2 linked regions of the Streptomyces venezuelae ATCC 10712 genome follow. The protein of the gene in region 2 interacts with the protein of the main gene of each other region in a pairwise test. Links are inferred from orthologs where the notes say so. Each region holds a gene or a part of one and is shown on either strand. Other genes may lie near its edges.

What was found. Proteins that work in one complex are often made in the same cells at the same time.
Region 1: the proteins of ndk (region 2) and DEJ43_RS15075 interact in binary tests that used the Escherichia coli proteins (3 or more experiments, as listed by UniProt). The link is inferred for Streptomyces venezuelae ATCC 10712 from one-to-one orthologs.

Annotation. Positions count from the first base shown.
Region 1 is NZ_CP029197.1:3,313,701-3,316,559, reverse strand. Bases 48-2,840 are described here. They hold DEJ43_RS15075 (5-formyltetrahydrofolate cyclo-ligase), read right to left. Parts: upstream 1,845-2,840; coding sequence 1,251-1,844; downstream 48-1,250. Other genes in these bases: galU (UTP--glucose-1-phosphate uridylyltransferase GalU), read left to right, coding at 1,949-2,840; DEJ43_RS15080 (penicillin acylase family protein), read left to right, coding at 48-1,229. Outside these bases: more of DEJ43_RS15080, read left to right, coding at 1-47; more of galU, read left to right, coding at 2,841-2,859. UniProt on the Escherichia coli protein: Involved in the removal of 5-formyltetrahydrofolate.
Region 2 is NZ_CP029197.1:2,591,454-2,594,387, forward strand. The notes cover bases 67-2,934. They hold ndk (nucleoside-diphosphate kinase), read right to left. Parts: upstream 1,774-2,934; coding sequence 1,360-1,773; downstream 67-1,359. Other genes in these bases: DEJ43_RS11840 (rod shape-determining protein), read right to left, coding at 88-1,107; DEJ43_RS11850 (DUF4233 domain-containing protein), read right to left, coding at 1,840-2,205; folC (bifunctional tetrahydrofolate synthase/dihydrofolate synthase), read right to left, coding at 2,211-2,934. Outside these bases: rod shape-determining protein MreC, read right to left, coding at 1-9. UniProt on the Escherichia coli protein: Major role in the synthesis of nucleoside triphosphates other than ATP. The ATP gamma phosphate is transferred to the NDP beta phosphate via a ping-pong mechanism, using a phosphorylated active-site intermediate.

The DNA.
Region 1 (2,859 bases), 720 kb from region 2 along the record:
TCCCCTCGCAGAACCTGGTCTACGCCGACACCGAGGGCCACATCGGCTACCAGTCCCCGGGCAAGATCCCGCAGCGCACCAAGGGCGACGGCACCCTGCCCGCGCCCGGCTGGGACTCCTCGTACCGGTGGAAGGGCTACATCCCCTTCGAGCAGCTGCCGTACGAGTACGACCCGGAGCGCGGCTACGTCGTCACCGCCAACCAGGCCGTGATCGACGCCAAGGGCTACCCCGACCTGCTCACCAAGGACTGGGGCTACGGCTCGCGCAGCCAGCGGATCAACGACCTCATCGAGTCGAAGATCAAGGACGGCGGCAAGATCTCGCCGGACGACATGCGGACCATGCAGACGGACAACCGCAGCGAGATCGCGACCCTCCTGAACCCGCTCCTGCTGAAGATCGACATCTCGGACCCGTACGTCCGCGAGGCGCAGAAGCTCCTCGAAGGCTGGGACTACACGCAGGAGCCCGACTCGGCCGCCGCCGCCTACTTCAACGCGGTCTGGCGCAACGTCCTCAAGCTCTCCTTCGGCAACAAGCTGCCCAAGGAGCTGCGCGCCGAGGGCGACTGCATCAACGTGCGCCCGGCCGACGCCACCGGCCCGGTCGACGAGCAGAACAAGCTCGTACGGGAATGCGGCCAGCGCGACCCCGACTCGGCGCAGCCGGACGGCGGCGACCGCTGGTACGAGGTGGTCCGCCCGCTCCTCAAGCAGGAGAAGAGCGAGTGGTGGGTCACCCCGGGCAACCGCACCGACCAGGCCACCGAGACCCGTGACCAGCTGCTCGCCCGCGCCATGAAGGACGCGCGCTGGGAGCTGACCGCCAAGCTCGGCAAGGACGTCTCCACCTGGAGCTGGGGCCGGCTGCACCAGCTGACCCTGAAGAACCAGACCCTGGGCACCGCGGGACCCGGCGTCGTGCAGCAGCTCCTCAACCGCGGCCCGTGGAACCTGGGCGGCGGCGAGGCGGCCGTCGACGCCACCGGCTGGAACGCGGCCGGCGGCTACGAGGTCATCTGGGTGCCGTCGATGCGGATGGTCGTCAACGTCGGCGACTGGGACAAGTCCCGGTGGATCAACCTGACCGGGGCCTCCGGCCACGCCTTCAACTCCCACTACACCGACCAGACGGACGCGTGGGCGCGGGGCGACCTGTACGACTGGGCCTACGGCAGGGCGGCGGTGGACGCGTCCACCAAGGACACGCTGAAGCTGAAGCCCTGACCAGGGCGCCCAGGGTCCTGATCAGGACCCGAACCGGGTGACTCCGGCCGGGGTCACCACCGCGTGCACGGGGTGGTCGTGCGGTTCCTCCGGGACCCGGGCGACCACCTCGTCCGCGTACAGGAGCACCACGAGCGCCGGATCGGTCCCCGCGCGCGTGAGCCGGGCGAGCACCCGGTCGTACGAGCCGCCGCCGCGGCCGAGCCGCATCCCGCGGGCGTCGACCGCGAGTCCGGGCAGCAGGACGGCGTCGGCGGCGCACACGGCCTCGGGGCCGAGCCGGGGGCCGGTCGGTTCGAGCAGTCCCCGGCCGGCCTTCGCGAGCCGCTCGGGGCCCTCGTACGCCGCCCAGTCCAGGTCGTTGTCGGGGAGCAGGACGGGGAGCAGGACGCGGACCCCGCGCGCGTGGAGCGCGTCGAGCAGCGCGCGCGTGCCCGGCTCGCGGCCGACGGACACATAGGCGGCGACGGTGGACGCCTCGGCGAGTTCGGCCAGTTCCAGTCCATGGCGGGCGAGCGATTCAGCCGCCTGCCCGAGGAACTTGGTGCTCAGTGCGGCGCGGGCGGCCAGAAGTCGGCTGCGCAGCACGGTCTTTTCGGACATCTCAGGTGTCATGACGGCCTCATATACGTCCAAGGAAGTCTCGTAACTGTCTTTATGCGGAGGAAGTTAATCAAAGGCACATCTCCCTCTCATTTCGAAAGGCTAAGGTGCACCGCATGAATCAGTCGTTCCCCAGGCTCGGCCGGATCAGCAAGGCTGTCATCCCGGCCGCCGGTCTCGGCACCCGCTTCCTCCCGGCGACGAAGGCGACGCCGAAGGAGATGCTGCCGGTCGTCGACAAGCCGGCCATCCAGTACGTCGTCGAGGAGGCCGTCGCGGCCGGTCTCTCCGACGTGCTGATGATCACCGGCCGGAACAAGCGTCCTCTGGAGGACCACTTCGACCGGAACTACGAGCTGGAGGAGGCGCTGAGCCGGAAGGGCGACGACGAACGCCTCTCCAAGGTCCAGGAGTCCAGTGACCTCGCCACCATGCACTACGTGCGCCAGGGCGCCCCGCGCGGCCTCGGCCACGCCGTGCTCTGCGCCGCCCCGCACGTCGGCGACCAGCCCTTCGCGGTCCTCCTCGGCGACGACCTGATCGACCCGCGCGACCCGCTGCTCTCGCGGATGGTGGAGGTCCAGGAGCGGGAGGGCGGCAGTGTGATCGCCCTCATGGAGGTCGAGCCCTCCCAGATCCACCTGTACGGCTGCGCGGCGGTCGAGGCGACCGTCGACTCGGACGTCGTGAAGGTGACGGACCTGGTCGAGAAGCCGGACGCGGGCGAGGCGCCCAGCAACTACGCGATCATCGGCCGCTACGTGCTGGACCCGGCCGTCTTCGGCATGCTCCGGGAGACCGAGCCGGGCCGCGGCGGGGAGATCCAGCTGACCGACGCCCTGCAGAAGCTCGCCTCCGACGAGAAGATCGGCGGGCCGGTGCACGGGGTCGTGTTCAAGGGCCGCCGCTATGACACCGGTGACCGCGGGGACTATCTGCGTGCCATTGTCAGACTCGCGTGCGAACGTGAAGATCTGGGACCGGACTTCCGGGCCTGGCTCCGGAGATACGTCAGCGAGGAGATGTA
Region 2 (2,934 bases):
GTCCCTCACGTGCGGCGGCCGTGCCTTTCCTCGTGGTTCGGTTGTTCGGCTGTGCGGTTGTTCTCTCGTGGGGCCGTACGGGTGGTGCTAGCGGCGCGGCTGGGCGTCGAGGACCTGCTGGAGGGCCTCGAACTCCTCCACGCACTTGCCGGAGCCGAGCGCCACCGAGTCCAGCGGGTCCTCGGCGATGTGGATCGGCATGCCGGTCTCGCGGCGGAGGCGCTCGTCGAGACCGCGCAGCAGGGCGCCACCACCTGTGAGAACGATGCCGCGGTCCATGACGTCACCGGAGAGCTCCGGCGGGCACTTGTCGAGGGTCGTCTTCACGGCGTCGACGATCGCGTTGACCGGCTCCTCGATGGCCTTGCGGACCTCGGCGGCGGAGATGACCACGGTCTTGGGCAGACCGGAGACGAGGTCGCGGCCGCGGATCTCGGTGTGCTCGTCCTTGTCCATGTCGTACGCGGAGCCGATGGTGATCTTGATCTGCTCGGCGGTGCGCTCACCGAGGAGGAGCGAGTACTCCTTCTTGATGTGCTGGATGATCGCGTTGTCCAGCTCGTCGCCGGCGACCCGGATCGACTGTGCCGTGACGATTCCGCCGAGGGAGATCACGGCGACCTCGGTGGTGCCGCCGCCGATGTCCACGACCATGTTGCCGGTGGCCTCGTGGACCGGGAGGCCCGAGCCGATGGCCGCCGCCATGGGCTCCTCGATGATGTGCACCTGACGGGCGCCGGCCTGGGTGGAGGCCTCGATGACGGCGCGGCGCTCGACTCCGGTGATGCCGGAGGGCACGCAGACGACGACGCGGGGACGGGCCAGGTAGCGGCGCTTGTGGATCTTGAGGATGAAGTAGCGGAGCATCCGCTCGGTGATCTCGAAGTCGGCGATCACGCCGTCCTTCAGAGGGCGTACGGCGACGATGTTGCCGGGAGTCCGGCCGATCATCTTCTTCGCCTCCGCGCCGACCGCGAGGATGCCGCCGGTGTTGGTGTTGATGGCGACGACCGACGGCTCGTTCAGGACGATGCCTCGACCCCTGACGTACACCAGCGTGTTGGCGGTCCCGAGGTCGACAGCCATGTCACGGCCGATGAACGACATAGAGTTCCCCTTGTTTCCCATGGCTGAGAGTGGTGCGGCGTGGAGTTTTCCATCGTAGTGCCGCCCGCCCGGATACCGCGCGGTGGTCCACCTCTGTACAGGTGACGGTAGGACGCGGCGATCCGTTCCCGGGATCGGCGTTCATATGCCTGGGGGCGACCGAAATTCCTTCGGTCGCCCCAGCAGGGTGCTGCGTTCGGCTGACGTGGAGTCAGCAGCGGCCGGGTGAGAGCCGGACCGGCGGGACGCGGCTCAGACGAGACCCGGGAAGAAGATCTTCAGCTCGCGCAGGGCCGACTCCTCGGAGTCGGAGGCGTGGATCAGGTTCTCGCGGACGATGGTGCCGAAGTCGCCGCGGATGGAGCCCGGCGCGGCGGCGATCGGGTCGGTCGGGCCGGCCAGCTGGCGGACGCCCTCGATGACCCGCTCGCCCTCGACGACGAGCGCGACGACGGGGCCGGAGGACATGAAGCCCATCAGCGGCTCGTAGAAGGGCTTGCCCTTGTGCTCGCCGTAGTGCTGCTCCAGGGTCTCCTGGTCCAGCTCGCGCAGCTCCAGGGCCGCCAGGGTCCAGCCGGCCTTGCGCTCGATACGGCCGATGATCTCGCCGATCAGGCCACGGCGGACGGCGTCGGGCTTGAGCAGGACGAGCGTGCGCTGGCTCACGGGGGAACTCCTTCGGAAAAGCGGTGTGCGGGACCTCCGAGGCTACAGGCCCCGCACGCCCCTCGATTACGCAGCGTCAGGCCCTGCCGAGGCCCCCGCGGCCTGTGCCTCGGCCCACCGTGCCTTGATGTCGTCGATCCGTCGCCCGTAGTGAACGGAGGCCCACCACAGGCCGGCGAAGACCGCGCCGAGGAAGAACATCGTCGGCACGACGAAACCGCTGAGGATCAGGCCGATCTGCAGGGCCCAGCCGAGCTGCACACCGCCGGGGCGGGTGACCATCCCGCAGAGCAGCACCGAGACGACCATCGCGACACCGCAGACCCACCAGACGGTGGACATCGCGAGGCCGTCGTCCTTCATGGCGACGAGCCCGGCGAAGCCGATGACGAAGAACTCGCCGATGAGCGTGGAGGAACAGAGCGTACGCATGGGAGTCAGCCCCTCCGCAGCAGCAGCCGGGCATCGCCGACCGTGAAGATCGAACCGGTCACCAGGACACCCGCGCCGCCGAACTCGGCCTCTTCCTCCGCGAGGGTGATGGCCGCCTCGATCGCGTCGTCGAGACGCGGCTCGACGACGACCCGGTCCTCGCCGAAGACCTCGACCGCGACCGCGGCGAGCGCGTCCACGTCGGTGGCCCGGGGGTTGGAGTTCGCCGTGATCACGACCTCCGCGAAGATCGGCTCGAAGGCCTCCAGGAAGCCCTTGGCGTCCTTGTCCCCGCTCGTCGAGACCACGCCGATGAGCCGTGAGAAGCCGAAGGCCTCGCTGATGCCCTCCGCCGTCGCCCGCGCGCCGTGCGGGTTGTGCGCGGCGTCCAGGACGACCGTCGGGGAGGAGCGGACGATCTCCAGCCGGCCCGGCGAGGCCACCTGCGCGAAGGCCCTGCGGACGGTGTCCGGGTCCAGCGTGCGGGCGTGCTCCGCGCCGATCCCGAAGAAGGCCTCGACCGCGGCGAGCGCCACCGCCGCGTTGTGCGCCTGGTAGGCGCCGTGCAGCGGCAGGAACACGTTGTCGTACTCGCCGCCGAGGCCGCGCAGGGTGAGAAGCTGGCCGCCGACCGCGACCTCGCGGGAGACGATGCCGAACTCCATGCCCTCGCGGGCGACCGTCGCGTCCGCCCCGACGGCCTTCTTCAGCAGGACCTGCGCCGCGTCC